DNA from 2 places in the Streptosporangium sp. NPDC053982 genome. Region 1 is predicted to be linked to the other one. Evidence: riboswitches for the same ligand, from Rfam matches in the RefSeq annotation. Region 1 holds a riboswitch; the other holds the start of a gene.
The links. Region 1 has a riboswitch for S-adenosylmethionine ahead of thrC (threonine synthase). Riboswitches for the same ligand answer to the same signal wherever they lie in the genome.

Region 1 (7,568 bases):
CCAGGGGGTCCTGTCGGGCGGCAACGGCAACTGCACCGCGGGAGGCGAGACGGTCTTCCAGCCGGTCACCGAGATCCTCTCCGCCTACGGCGTGAGCCTGGTGGTCGACGAGCCCGTCCCGCCGGAGACCGGCTGCGCCTGCCCCTGCTACCCGCGGCGGGTGGCCGGGACGCTCAGCGTGGGCGGTCTCGCCTACCAGCCGAGCGGAAGCTACTACCGGACCACGGCCTACAGGCTGCACACCGGCTGCCTGGAGGGCCCGGCGGGCAGCGACTTCGACCTCTACCTGCAGAGGTGGAACGGCCGGAGCTGGGTCGTCGTGGCGAGCGACACCGGTCCGGCCGCCGACAAGTCGATCTCCTATCTCGGCGCGGCCGGCCGCTACCGCTACCGGGTGAACGCCCGCACCGGTTCCGGCCCCTACACGCTGGGCTACACGAACACCGCCCCGCTTCCGCCGGCGGTCCCGGTGACGCCGGGAACCCCGGACACCCCGGGCGCCCCGGCTCCCGGAACCCCGGCTCCGGGCGTCACGGCAGCTCCGGAGACCCCGACCGCTTCGGGAACCCCGAGCGCCCCGGAGACCGCTGAGGCCGTACGCGGCTGTCACGGAGGCGCCGCGCCGTCCACGCGGTCCGGCGGGGAGCCGGCGGCCGGCGGGCTCGCCCAGCCGGAACCGGAGTGCGCCTGCCCGTGCTACCGGACCACGACCCCGGGGACGCTCGCCCTGGGCCGCTCCGCCTACCTGCCGAGCGGCGGCTACTACCGGACGACGGCGACCGAGGTCCATCTGGCGTGCCTGGACGGCCCCGACGGCAGCGACTTCGACCTCTACCTGCAGAGGTGGAACGGCCGGAGCTGGGTCACCGTGGCGAGTGAGACCGGTCCGAACCCCGACGAGACGCTCCGCTACCAGGGACCGGCCGGCCGCTACCGCTACCGGGTGACCGCCGCGAGCGGCTCCGGCGGCTACACGCTGGGCTACCAGCACGACCTGCCCTGAAGGACGGACCCCCGGGAGGTCGTATGTTCCACGGTCGCGCCGTAGCCGCCGGATGTGCCCTCTTCTCCGCCGCCGTGCTCGCCGCCGTCACGCCCTCGGCGGTCCGGGCGGAGCCCGAGCCCCTGGCCGCCGTCCGGGACGCCCCGGTCGTACGGTTCCCGGCGGCGCGGCCCGAGCGCGGAGCCCTCGCGGGTCTCCCCGCGGCGCGGCCCGGCCGCGGAGCCCGCGTGCGCCCCGCCGCGGTCCGGTCTCGGCACGACTCCACGGAGCGCGGAGGGCGGGCGCGGCAGGCCGGGCGGGCGGGCCTGCCGTACAACGCGCCGCCGCCGGGCATGCTCCAGGCCCTCCAGCGCGACCTCGGCCTCAGCGCCGAGCAGGCCCAGGCCCGGCTGCTCAACGAGATCCGCCTGGCTCCGGTCGAGGCGAGACTGCGGGTGGCGCTCGGCGACCGCTTCGGCGGCTCGTGGTTCCAGGGAACCGTCGCGCAGAACCTCGTGGTGGCCACCACCGACCCCGACGACATCCCCAAAATCGTCGCCCAGGGCGCTCATGCCGAGGTCGTCGAGCACTCGCTGGTCGAACTCGGCGCGGTCAAGGACAAGCTCGACGCCGCGCTGCCCGCCCGCCCGACGGGCGGGGGGAGCGTGCGCTACGTCGACGTGCGGAACAACAAGGTCGTCGTGCTGTCCGAGGAGCCGGTGCAGACCGAGGCCGTCATCAGGGACATCGGCGTGGACGGCAGGACGATCGTGGTGGTGCCGTCCACCGAGCGTCCCCGGCCGCTCTACGACCTGGTGGGGGGCAGCCCCTTCTACGTCGGGGTCTCTCTGCGCTGCACGGTCGGCTTCTCCGTGCTCCACGGCGGCGCGGGCGGCTTCGTCAGCGCCGGCCACTGCGGCAAGGTGGGAGAGAAGACCAACGGCTACAACCGGGTGCCCCAGGGCGTCTTCCGGGGGTCGGTGTTCCCGTCGAGCGACTTCTCCTGGATCCAGGTCAACGACGACTGGACGCCCAAGCCTACGGTGGGCAACGCCGACGGCGGCGTCCTGCCCATCGCCGGGGACCGGCCGGCCATCGAGGGGGCGTCGGTGTGCCGGTCCGGCTCCACCTCCGACTGGTACTGCGGTCTCATCCTGCAGCGCGACGTCAGCGTCTCCTATCCGCAGGGGAACGTCTTCGGGCTGACCCGCACCAGCGTCTGCGCCGACCGGGGCGACTCCGGCGGCCCGTTCGTCTCGGTGGACCAGGCCCAGGGGGTGCTCTCCGGCGGCTCCGGCTCCTGTTTCCCGGGCTCCGGGTTCAGCTACTTCCAGCCGGTCGCAAAGATCCTCTCGACGTACGGCCTGACCCTGCTGACCGTCGACGGCACCCTGCGGCCGACCACGGGCACCTGCACCGGCTATCCCGCCTCCGCCCAGAGCATCCTGAAGGAGGGGCAGGCCGCCTACCGGCCCGTGAACCCCCGGAACCGGGCGAGGAGCGGCTACTACCGGTCGAGGACCGCCGGGACCCACTACGGCTGCGTGAACTCCAACGACGGCACCGACGTCGACCTGTACCTGGAGAAGTGGGCGGCCGGCTCCGGCTGGCGGACCGTCGCCTCCTCGGTCAGCCCGTACCCCTTCGAGACGATCACCTATGAGGGCACGCCCGGCTACTACCGCTACCGGGTGGTCGCCGTGGCGGGCGGCGGGCCCTTCCTCCTGGGGTACCGTCACCCGTGACGGGCCTTTTCACCGTCCGTCGTCCGGGGAATGACACGCGTCGTCTCGCACAGTGAGACATCTGGTCAGAACGCCCGGCGGCCGGGGTAAAGTGCGAGAGACCCGTTCATCGGGTCCACAACTTCATATTGCTCATCCAGAGGGGTGGAGGGACCGGCCCTGCGAAGCCCCGGCAACCCTCCCGGTTCAAACTCGCGACATGGCGGGGTCGGCCGGGACAGGTGCCAATTCCGGTCCGTGGCCAGGGTGGTCGCGGACGAAGATGAGGGAAAGGCCTCGCTTCATGGCGCTCGCAGAAACACGGATCCCCACCTCCGCCCCCGTCTCCGCCGGCACCGCGCCCGACGGCCGCTTCGGCCCCGCCGTGGCCCTCTCCTGCCGGGAGTGCGGCACCCGCTACGACCTCGGCCCGAGCTTCGCCTGTATCGAGTGTTTCGGCCCCCTGGAGATCGCCTACGACTTCGGGCGCGTCACGCGCGAGCAGATCGCCGCCGGCCCGGCGAACATCTGGCGCTACCGCGCGCTGCTGCCCGTCCCGGAGAACGTCGCCGCCCGGCCCAACACGGAGCCCGGCTGGACCAGGCTGGTCGACGCGGGCAACCTCGCCCGCGAGCTGGGCCTGCGCTCGCTGCACGTGAAGGACGACTCGGGCAACCCGACGCACTCGTTCAAGGACCGCGTGGTGGCCATCGCCGTCGAGGCGGCCCGCAACTTCGGCTTCCACACCCTGTCGTGCTCCTCCACCGGCAACCTCGCCGGCGCGGTGACCTCGGCCGCCGCCCGCGCCGGGTTGGACGCCTGCGTGTTCATCCCCGCCGACCTGGAGCAGGCCAAGATCGTCATGGCCTCGGTGTACGGCGGGAAGCTCGTCGGCATCGAGGGCACCTACGACGACGTCAACCGGTTCTGCTCGGAGCTCATCGGCGACGAGCTGGGTGAGCGGTGGGGCTTCGTCAACGTCAACCTGCGCCCGTACTACGCCGAGGGCTCCAAGACCCTGGCGTACGAGATCGCCGAGCAGCTCGGCTGGCGACTCCCCGACCAGATCGTCGTCCCGGTGGCGTCCGGCTCCCAACTCACGAAGATCGACAAGGGGTTCAAGGAGCTGATCGCGCTCGGGCTCGTCGAGGAGAAGCCCTATCGGATCTTCGCCGCGCAGGCCGAGGGCTGCTCGCCGGTCTCGGCCGCCTACAAGGCGGGTCACGATGTGATCCGCCCGGTACGGCCGGACACGATCGCCAAGTCGCTGGCCATCGGCAACCCGGCCGACGGCCCCTACGTGCTGGACATCGCCCGGCGCACCGGCGGCGCGGTGGAGGACGTCACGGACGCCGAGATCGTCGCCGCGATCAGGCTGCTGGCCAGGACCGAGGGCATCTTCGCCGAGACCGCGGGCGGCGTCACGGTCGGCGTGCTGCGCAAGCTGGCCGCCGAGGGGCGGCTCGACCCCGACGCCGAGACCGTGGTGCTCAACACCGGTGACGGCCTGAAGACCCTCGACGCGGTGGCGGGCGAGGCCCGTCCCACCGCGGTCATCCGCCCCTCGCTTGACGAATTCCGCTCGGTCATCGCCTGAAATCACCGGAAAGGTGCTTAATAATGAGTGTCTCTGTACGGATTCCGACAATTCTCCGGACGTACACCGGTGGTGCGGCCGAGGTGAACGCCGAGGGTGAGACCCTCCGCGAGGTGCTGCGGAAACTCGACGCCGACTTCCCCGGGATCGGCGCCCGGATTCTCGACGACTCCGGCAAGATTCGCAGGTTCGTCAACGTCTATGTCGGCGATGAGGACGTCCGCTTCGCCGACAACCTGGACACCGCGACGCCGTCCGGCGTCCAGATCTCCATCATCCCGGCGGTCGCCGGGGGCTGACCCCGTCGTCCCCGCGCTCCGGGCCGCCGTCCCGTACGGCGCCCGCCGACGCCCGCTCCGGCCTGGCCGGGGCGGGTGTCGCGCTTTCGGGAGGATGTCCATATCGGCGCTTGTTGAAATAATGCAATATTTGATCAGCGGGCCCGATGGCAAAACTATGTTCTCGTGCTGCATTCGTACGTAAAGCGGCAGTTTGCTGGTTGACTCTGTTGCCCTACGGCGTACCACAGGTATGGTCGAGAACGATCGACGCAGGCGATGTGTCCGCCTCGGAGATTGAGGACGTCGCGAGAGGAATGGGCGATGTCCTCAAGTCCAGTAAGAGGAGTCGGAAGTGGCGCAAGGCACCGTCAAATGGTTCAACGCGGACAAGGGCTACGGCTTCATCGCGGTAGACGGTGGTAAGGATGTGTTCGTCCATTACTCCGCGATCATGATGGACGGCTATCGCGCACTCGAACAGGGCCAGCGGGTCGAGTTCGAGATCACCCAGGGGCAGAAAGGCCCGCAGGCGGAGTCCGTGAGGGCCGTCTGAGGCAGCCGTCCCCCCGGACGCGCAAAAGGGGCGCGCCGGACGGACCCCCGTGGCAGCGCAGTCCACGCGGGCCCTCGGCGCGCCGGCCCGGTCCACCGTGTCCCCTCGGAGGGCCGGGCCCTCGCCGTACCGGGGTCTCTCCGTGCCGGAGGCCCGAATCCGCCGGGACACGGCGGCCGGGATCCGGTCGCGCGGGGCGGTGGCCGGGGGCGAGACCGTGCGGGGCGTCCGCCGTAACGGGTCGTCGCGGGAGGCCGTCACCTCCCGGGCAGGTCAACGCGACGTCGCTTGCACTCGACAGGGTAGAGTGCTAAATAGTTTGTTGGCACTCACCGAGGGCGAGTGCCAACCCTGGATCGGGACGATGGGATCCGCCGAACGGAGTCGCGGATCCGAATGCCGTCGCGGGCGTCGGCTCGATCCGGTGCAAGCCACCCTGTGTTCGGGAGGTCTAGCCGTATGGCAGCCAAGATGATCGCGTTTGACGAGGACGCCCGGCGCGGTCTCGAGCGTGGTATGAACCAGCTCGCGGACGCCGTCAAGGTGACCCTGGGCCCGAAGGGCCGCAACGTCGTCCTGGAGAAGAAGTGGGGCGCCCCCACGATCACCAACGACGGTGTGTCCATCGCCAAGGAGATCGAGCTCGAGGACCCGTGGGAGAAGATCGGGGCCGAGCTCGTCAAGGAAGTCGCCAAGAAGACCGACGACGTCGCCGGTGACGGCACCACCACCGCCACCGTCCTCGCGCAGGCCCTGGTTCGCGAGGGTCTCCGCAACGTGGCCGCCGGCGCCAACCCGATGGGCCTGAAGAAGGGCATCGAGGCCTCCGTCGAGCGTGTCTCCGAGGAACTGCTCAAGCTCGCCAAGGACGTGGAGACGAAGGCGCAGATCGCCTCCACGGCCTCCATCTCCGCGGGCGACCCGCAGATCGGCGAGATGATCGCCGAGGCGATGGACAAGGTCGGCAAGGAAGGCGTCATCACCGTCGAGGAGAGCAACACCTTCGGCCTGGAGCTTGAGCTCACCGAGGGCATGCGCTTCGACAAGGGCTACATCTCGCCCTACTTCGTCACCGACCCGGAGCGTATGGAGGCCGTCCTCGACGACCCGTACATCCTCGTCGTCAACTCGAAGATCTCCGCGAACAAGGACCTCCTTCCCGTCCTCGACAAGGTCGTGCAGTCCGGCAAGCCGCTGCTGCTGATCTCCGAGGACGTCGAGGCCGAGGCCCTGGCGACCCTGGTCGTCAACAAGATCCGCGGTCTGTTCCGCTCGGTGGCCGTCAAGGCCCCCGGCTTCGGCGACCGCCGCAAGGCCATGCTGGGCGACATCGCCATCCTGACCGGCGCCCAGGTCATCAGCGAGGACATCGGCCTCAAGCTGGAGTCCACCACGCTCGACCAGCTCGGCCGGGCCCGCCAGGTCATCGTCACCAAGGACGAGACCACCATCGTCGACGGCGCCGGCGACGCCGAGCAGATCGCCGGCCGGGTCAACCAGATCCGCGCCGAGATCGAGAACACCGACTCCGACTACGACCGCGAGAAGCTCCAGGAGCGTCTCGCCAAGCTGGCCGGCGGCGTGGCCGTCATCAAGGCCGGCGCGGCGACCGAGGTCGAGCTCAAGGAGCGCAAGCACCGCATCGAGGACGCCGTCCGCAACGCGAAGGCGGCCGTCGAGGAGGGCATCGTCCCCGGCGGTGGCGTGGCGCTGCTGCAGGCGGGCGCCAAGGCGTTCGACAAGCTGGAGCTGACCGGCGACGAGGCCACCGGTGCCGCGATCGTCCGCAAGGCCCTGGAGGAGCCGCTGAAGCAGATCGCCGTCAACGCCGGCCTCGAGGGCGGCGTCGTGGTGGAGAAGGTGCGCAACCTCACCCCGGGTGAGGGCCTGAACGCCGCCACCGGCGAGTACGTCAACATGTTCGAGGCGGGCATCCTCGACCCGGCCAAGGTGACGCGTTCCGCGCTGCAGAACGCGGCGTCCATCGCGGCGCTGTTCCTCACCACCGAGGCCGTCATCGCCGAGAAGCCGGAGAAGACCCCGGCCGCTCCCGCGATGCCGGGCGGCGGCGACATGGACTTCTAGTCCATCGCCCCACGCGAACGAGAAAGGCGGCCCCGGATCCCCGGGGCCGCCTTTCCGCTTCTCTGCTTTCCCGCGACCCTTCCGCGCGCCTTCCGCGCGCCTTTCGCGGGCCGTGTCACGGCCGGGCCGACGCCGTACGCCACCCGGTCGCGGAGGGCGGGCGGCGTCAGCGCAGCCGGGCGGGCAGGTCGCGGGCGTGCAGGACGGTCAGAGAGGTGACCGCGCGGGTGAGGACCACGTAGAGACGGGCCAGGCCGCGCGGCTCGGCGTCCACGATGTCGGCCGGCTCGGTCACGATCACGTGGTCGTACTCCAGGCCCTTGGCCAGGGACGCCGGCACCACCAG
Region 2 (7,568 bases), on a different contig from region 1:
GCGCCCGAGCCATGCCGGGTGACCACCAACCCTTCGTTCCTGAGCAGGATCAGCGCCTTGCTCGCCGTACTGCGTGACACGTCGTAGCGCTCGGCGAGATCCCGGACGGAGGGCAGCTTGGCTCCGGCGGGCAGGCGACCAGCCGCGATGTCGTCGCGCAGATCGGCCACGATGCGCTGCGCGGGTGACTGAGGATCTGGATGCATATGAGCACCCTACCGAAGTGTCGTAGGCCATTTTCTTGACGACAAGCCTGACCGGCCTTAACTTTATGTGTCCTACGACACTTAGACGGGCCCGCCAGGACGCTCGCAACGTCTGACGAGCCCTTGATCAGGAAGTGGCTCCTGACCCATGACGAACACTAGTGCTCCGGTCCTCGACCGGGTCGCGGTAAGCGGATGCGGCTGTTTCGCCGACGGGCCGCCGATGCCGATGGGGTGTGCCCACTGCGGGCACCCGCCGTACGCGCATGGCTGCCCCGGCCGAGCCGCCGACCACGACTACGCGCAGCCGTCCGGTGAGCTGATGGCCGCGCGGATGGAGGCGCGTCACCGGCTGGGGCCGAGGCGCGTTCCGCGCTTCGCGCCGCCCTCCGCCGTGGCGCCGGCCGAGGTGATCCCCCTGGTCCCCGCCCAGCGCCGCCCCGAGCCGGGCGTCCCGGCGGTCCGACGGCCCCCGGCCCCCGTACGGCGGGCCCCGACGGCCGGGCGCGCCCCGGATGCGCGGCTCGTCCTTCAGGAACCCGTCCCGCAGGAGTCCCGGAGCCCGGAGGTCCCCGTTCCTCCCCGTGCCGATGGGAACGGCGAGACCAATGCGACCACCGACACGAACGGTGAGACCCGCATGAGCAGCAGGACCCGCACGACCCCTGGAACCGATCCGTCCGGCGTCACCGACGTGCGGACAGGCCCTGGACGCGATGACGGAGGTCCGACCCGTGGAACAGCCCGAGACCGCACGATCCCGACCGGCGATTCCCGGGTGGCGGATCATCCGCAGCGACGCCGGACGGTTCTGGGCCAGCCGGGAGCGCCCCTTCGCCGAGGGGTCGCGGTGGGACGGCCCGCCGTACCGGACCGTGGACGCCGACACCTTCGAGGAGCTTCGGGCCGAGGTCGCCCGGCAGGAGGAGGCGGCTCGGATGCCCGGCCCGCGCGGCATCGCGGAAGGGACGGCCGAGTCATCCGGCCCGCTCCGAGGTGTTACGGGCCGTGGGCTTCCCGGAACGGGCCTTCCGCCTTCCCCGGCGGGTTCCACGACCCCTTGAGTGGGCTTGGCGCCCGCTCCACCGGCGTGATGCCACCCATGAACGGACGCGGCGGCGGGCCGGCCTTCGGGTGCGCGTCACCGCGTCGCCGACGTGCGGCCTGGGGCGGAGGGGCTCCGGGCCGCACCCGCCGCCGACTCCCTGGCTCCCGCTCCAGCGCGCCGATCCGGGGATCGGCGCGGCGGCACGCCGTACCGAACCGCCGGGATGACGTGGCCGCACCCTGAACCGGCATGGCGGTGCGGAGCGCCCCCGTCCCGCACCGCCATGCCCTGGCGGCCGGTCCGAGAACACGGTCCGGGCCGCTGGTACTCCAGTGGGGCCCGTACACATAACGGAGGATCTCAGTCAGGGGCTCAGCCAGCGGATGGTCGGAACAATGGGCGGCGCCATGCTTCGCATAGAGCGAATACATCTTCGGTCATACCGAATGCCGAAAGGGTTGCGCGGAGAGCCGCAGGACAATCGACCGGCCCAGGTAGTCGATCACCGATCCGAGCCGAGTAACCCCGCAGCCAGCAGGAGCGGGGGCTCCCGGCCGGTTCACCCTCCGCAGGGACGCGCTCCCAGAACTCGGCACCGATCAACAGGCGACCTCCCGGGTTGACCGACTGACATCAGAATACGTTCTGATGTACATTCGAGAGGTGAGCACCAGCCAGGCCGACGCGGTGACCTTTTCCGATCTCTCACGGAATCCCCGCGCGGTCGCCGAGCGCGCGGCGCGCCTGGGGCGCGTGCGCGTCACGCATCGGGACGCCCCGGATTTCTACTTGACCGCGGCGGACCGCGAAGAAGAGCGCGAACAAACGCTGGCCACCGCGTCCCGGTTGTTCCTTGCGTTGATCAAGCATGACCCCACCGCACGCGCACTGGTCATCGCCATGCCGGAGGTCTTCCCCTGGGTTCGCCATCTGTCGGTGGACGAGCTTCGCGCCTTCACCCTGGAACTGGTCGAAGCGCTGTCCGACGCGGCTGAGCTGGATGTCGACACCACAAGCCAGGAGGTCATCGCGGGCTGGCGGGCCACCGCCAGGATCAAGGCCGACCCCGCACTCCACGCCGAAGCCCGAAAGCCCACGAGCGGCGACTTCGGCCCCGTGCGGGTTTCGGCGTGAGCCCCAAGCGCGGAGACCGGGTCACGGTGCCACCACCGGATGGTGAGTGGGATGTTCGATTCGGTACCGGTGACGCGGTCAGGGGCTGGGAAGAGCTGTGCCGCCACGCTCTGGCCAATACGCGCCGATGCTTCGAGGTACTGCGGGCCGACCCCCGTTCGCGATCCAGTCATGATCGTCAGCATCGCCTACGCGGTGATCTCGCGACTCATCGCCACAACGGCAAGGATCTGGAACAGTGGGAATTCGAAGTCACCAGCGGCGGGCGGGTGCGCTATGCCATCGATGACGACACCCGCACCGTATGGGTGATCTACGCCTCACCTCGACATCCCAAGGACACCGAGTAGTCGGCGACCGCCGGGCGAAACCAGACGTCATCGCAGGCAGTCGGCCTGATCCGAGTCGGTTCATGTCCTTGGGCCGAGTCTCCGGACCGAAGCCGGTCCCGCCCTTCCGTGAAGGTGCGAGTCCGGTTCGACCTCCGCAGGGCGTACGGACGGGTTCAGATCCTCACGTCGAGGGCCGTGAGGCCGCGGATGACGTAGCCGGGGCCCCAGGTCGGCTCGGCGGTGAGTTCCATCTTCGGGGCCCGGCGCAGCAGGGCGCCGAACGACTCGATCAGCTCGATCCGGGCGAGGGGCGCGCCGAGGCAGAAGTGGATGCCCGCGCCGAAGGAGATGTGCGGGTTGTCCACCCGGCCCACGTCGAGGCGCTCGGGGTCGGCGAAGACCTCGGGGTCGCGGTTGGCCGAGCCGAACAGCAGCGCCACCTCCGAGCCGCGCGGGATGTCGATCCCTCCCACGGTGATGTCCTCCAGCACCCAGCGCTCGAACATCTGCAGCGGGGTGTCCCAGCGCATCAGTTCCTCGATCGCGCTGGGCAGCAGGCCGTGGTCGGCGCGCAGCCGTTCCAGCTCGGCCGGGTTGCGGAACAGCGACCACCAGCCGTTGCCGGTGACGTTGACCGTGGCCTCGTGCCCGGCGTTGAGCAGCAGCACGCAGGTGCCGACCAGCTCCTCCTCGGTGAGCCGGTCGCCCTCGTCGGCCACCTGGGCGAGCGCGCTGATCAGGTCGTCGCCGGGGTCGGTACGGCGGGCACGCGCCAGCTCGACGAGGTAGGCGGAGAACTCCTCGGCCGCGCGTACGGCGGTGTGCTGGGCCTCGACCGAGGGGTTGAGTTCGTACATCCCGCAGATGTCGGCCGACCAGGGCCGCAGCAGGTGCCGGTCGGCCTCGGGCACGCCGAGCATCTCGGCGATCACGGTCACCGGGAGCGGCTCGGCCACCTCGGAGATGAGGTCGCCGCCGCCGCGTTCGGCGAACGCCTCGACCAGCTCTCCGGCGATCCGGGCGACCTTGGGGCGCAGCGTCTCGACCATGCGCGGGGTGAACGCCTTGGAGACCAGCCGGCGCAGCCGGGTGTGCACCGGCGGCTCGACGTCGAGCATCCCGGCCCTGATCACCCGCCAGAACGGGTCCTGGAACTCCGGGTCGTCCGGCCTGCCGAACTCGGCGTGGGTCGCCACGTGCAGGTAGGACCGGCCCAGCCGGCGGTCACGCAGCAGCGCGTTGACGTCGGCGTGCCGGGCGATCAGCCACTGGCCCGTCGGCTCGAAGAAGCCGACCGGCCGCTCGCGTCGCAGCTCGTCGTAGACGTCGTAAGGGTGGGCGACGAATTCCGGATTCCAAGGATCAAAGCGCACGTAGACATCGTAATGTCCCAGGTGGCCGGGCCCCAAGGCCCCGGAGATCCACGAGACATCTGTCCGCATTCCGAGACACGGAGCTTGCGGCGGGGCCGCTGTCGTCGATTATAGTCCCCGGTAGGTCATGAGTGCCAGCGACAAGCCCCGGCTAGCTGGCCGGCAACCCTCGCGTCCGCGGCGGGGTGCCCCGGGTGAGGACCTGGTCCGGCGCGAGGTGCGCCGGGCAAGCGCGGACTCCACGCATCGACGCCGTGGCTTGGGGTCCGATGACCTCCTAAGGAGCACGGGCGTGTCCACCCTGACGATCTTCGCCTCCACCGCCCCCGCCGACACCGCTTCCGGCGACGTGGCCGACCGCACCACGCGAACCGCCGCCGGAAACGCCCCGGCCGCCCCGGAAACCGCCGCCCCCGCCGCCGGAAGCACCCCGGCCGTCCCGGGAACCGCCGTACCGGGAAGCACCCTCCCCGGGACCCGCGTGCCCGAGGCCCGGCGGATCCCGGCGGTGCTCGGCGCTGACCTCGAAGTCCCGGTCCGCGGCGGCCGGCTGGTCCCCTACGCCAACTTCGACTACGCCGCCAGCGCGCCCTGTCTGGAGCCGGTGAGCGCCGCCGTCGCCGCCGCGCTCCCGGCCTACTCCAGCGTCCACCGCGGCGCCGGCTACGCCTCCCAGCTCACCACCGCCCGCTACGAGCGGGCCCGGCACACGGTCCGCGCCTTCGCCGGGGCCCGCCCGGACGACGCGGTGGTCTTCACCCGCAACACCACCGACGCCACCAACCTGCTGGCCCGCTGCCTGCCCGAGGGGACCACGGTCGTGGTCTTCGACACCGAGCACCACGCCTCGCTGCTGCCGTGGCGGCGTGCCGTACGGCTGGCGCCGCCGGCGTTCCCGGGTGAGGCGGTCCGCGCCGCGGACCGGGCGCTCGCCGAGATCGAGGGCCCCAAACTGCTGGTCGTGACCGCCGCCTCCAACGTCACCGGGGAGCTGTGGCCGATCGCCGCGCTGGCGCACATCGCCCACCGGCACGGCGCCCGCGTCCTGGTGGACGCCGCCCAGCTCGTCCCGCACCGCCCGGTCAACCTGACCGCGCTCGACCTGGACTACGTGGTCTTCTCCGGTCACAAGCTCTACGCGCCGTTCGGCACGGGCGCGCTGATCGGCCGCCCGGACTGGCTGTCCGGAGCCGAGCCGTACCTGCGCGGCGGGGGTGCGGTGCGGGCGGTCGCGGACGGCGGGGAGGCCGACTGGCACGACGACCCCGAGGCCCGCCACGAGGCCGGCACCCCGAACGTCCTCGGCGCCGTCGCCCTCGCCGCCGCCTGCGACGCGCTGACCGCGACCGGCTGGACCGCGCTGGTCCGCGAGGAGGAGCGTCTCCTCGCCCGGCTGCGTGCCGGGATCGCCGGGATCGAGGGGGTTCGTGAGCTGTCCCTGTGGGACCCCGCCCATCCCCGCGTCGGCATCGTCTCCTTCACCGTGGCCGGCCGTACCGCCCGGGAGGTCGCCGAGATACTGTCCTCCGAGTACGGCATCGGCGTCCGGGACGGCAGGTTCTGCGCCCACCCCTTCGTCCGGCACCTCCTGGACGCCCACCGCCCGGACGCCGACCGCGACCCGCGGCGGCCGGACGCCGCCGACGGCGGCTGCGACGACGGGACCGCCTCGGCCGTCCGCGCGTCGATCGGCATCGGCACCGTCGACGAGCACGTGGACCGCCTGGTGTCCGCCCTGCGGGAGATTGCCGCGCGACGCTGACGTGGGAGCATAGCCCTATGAGTGAGCGTCGCACCGAAGGGGCGTCCCGGGAGCTGCACGTGGGCATCGGGGCCGGGGCGGAGGCCGTACGGCCGGCCCCGGCTGACGGGCCGGTGGCTCCCGGCGCGCAGGGCAAGGAGCTCGCCACCGAGGACATGGTCCTCAACATCGGACCGCAGCACCCCTCCACCCACGGGGTGCTGCGGCTGCGGCTCACCCTGGACGGAGAGCTGATCAGCTCGGCCGAACCCGTCGTGGGCTACATGCACCGCGGCGCGGAGAAGCTGTTCGAGGTGCGCGACTACCGGCAGATCATCGTGCTGGCCAACCGGCACGACTGGCTGTCGGCGTTCGCCAACGAGCTGGGCGTGGTGCTCGCGGTGGAACGGATGATCGGCATGGAGACGCCGCCCCGGGCCGTCTGGACCCGCACGCTGCTGGCCGAGCTGAACCGGGTGCTCAGCCACCTGATGTTCCTCGGCTCCTACCCGCTGGAGCTCGGCGCGATCACCCCCGTCTTCTACGCGTTCCGTGAGCGCGAGACCCTCCAGGCCGTGATGGAGGAGGTCTCCGGCGGGCGGATGCACTACATGTTCAACCGGGTCGGCGGCCTGAAGGAGGAGCTGCCCGAGGGCTGGTCGGAGCGGGCGGCGCGGGCCGTCGCCGACGTGCGGCGGCGGCTGCCCGACATCGAGAACCTGATCGTGGACAACGAGATCTTCCTCGCCCGCACCCGCGGGGTGGGCGTCCTGGACCGCGAGACGATCATGCAGTACGGCGTGAGCGGCCCGATCGCCCGTGCCTCCGGCGTGGACATGGACCTGCGCCGGGACGAGCCCTACCTCGCCTACGGCGAGCTGCCGGTGCGGGTCGTCACCCGGGAGGCCGGCGACTGCCACGCCCGGTTCGAGGTGCTGCTGGAGCAGGTGAAGGTCTCCCTCGACCTGGCCGACGCCTGCCTGGAACGGCTGCGCGAGCTGCCGCCGGGGCCGATCAACCAGCGCCTGCCCAAGGTGCTCAAGGTCCCCGAGGGCCACACCTACGCCTGGACGGAGAACCCGCTCGGCCTCAACGGCTACTACCTCGTCTCACGCGGCGAGAAGACCCCGTGGCGGCTGAAGCTCCGCTCGGCCTCATACAACAACGTCCAGGTGCTGCGCGAGATGCTCCCCGGCCACCTGGTCTCCGACATGGTGGCCATCCTCGGCTCGATGTTCTTCGTGGTCGGCGACATCGACAAGTGACGCCGCCGCCGGACCCGGCGTCCGGGTCCGGCGTCCCCGGTGAAAGACGGACCCCGGAGACGGTCCGGCCGGTCACCGCTCCCCGGCCGCTCCCGGCCTCCGGACGGTCACCGGGTGGCCGACCGGCGGGAAAGGCCGGGACTCCTCAGTGCCCGGCCTCCCGGCCCTTCTCGGTGGGGTCCTTGGGCACCCGGCAGCAGTGCTCCAGGTACAGCGCCGCGCAGACCAGCACCACGCAGCCGACGAACGAGCCGCCGGCGATGAAGAAGTCACGGCGTGGCACGCCCTGTTCCAGCAGGTCCGCGGTGTAGAAGGCGAACCCGGCGAAGACGCCCGCGAAGACGGCTCCGCCGTACGCCGACGCCTGGGCCAGGGCGGCCAGGCGGGCCACCGCCATCGGCTCGACGGGTTTGGTGTCCGGCCTGCGCTCGATCCGGGCCCTGGTCATCCATCCGGTGTACGCCTCGCC

Region 2: it holds a riboswitch for S-adenosylmethionine, as region 1 does, so the genes downstream of both, ACZ6W9_RS04695 (aminotransferase class V-fold PLP-dependent enzyme) here and thrC (threonine synthase) in region 1, are expected to answer to the same signal.

The regions. Positions count from the first base shown of each region.
Region 1 is NZ_JBVJKQ010000013.1:22,804-30,371, forward strand. Features, by position in the region: gene ACZ6W9_RS23990 (trypsin-like serine protease) at 1-1,003, shown strand, start outside; gene ACZ6W9_RS23995 (S1 family peptidase) at 1,027-2,727, shown strand; SAM riboswitch class I at 2,857-2,996, shown strand; gene thrC (threonine synthase) at 3,011-4,303, shown strand; gene ACZ6W9_RS24005 (MoaD/ThiS family protein) at 4,327-4,602, shown strand; gene ACZ6W9_RS24010 (cold-shock protein) at 4,937-5,137, shown strand; gene groL (chaperonin GroEL) at 5,597-7,222, shown strand; gene ACZ6W9_RS24020 (HelD family protein) at 7,389-7,568, opposite strand, start outside.
Region 2 is NZ_JBVJKQ010000002.1:412,464-420,031, reverse strand. Features, by position in the region: gene ACZ6W9_RS04715 (GntR family transcriptional regulator) at 1-206, opposite strand, end outside; gene ACZ6W9_RS04710 (hypothetical protein) at 1,918-2,388, shown strand; gene ACZ6W9_RS04705 (hypothetical protein) at 2,385-2,738, shown strand; gene ACZ6W9_RS04700 (cytochrome P450) at 2,894-4,093, opposite strand; SAM riboswitch class IV at 4,217-4,332, shown strand; gene ACZ6W9_RS04695 (aminotransferase class V-fold PLP-dependent enzyme) at 4,575-5,855, shown strand; gene ACZ6W9_RS04690 (NADH-quinone oxidoreductase subunit D) at 5,873-7,099, shown strand; gene ACZ6W9_RS04685 (DUF3180 domain-containing protein) at 7,245-7,568, opposite strand, start outside.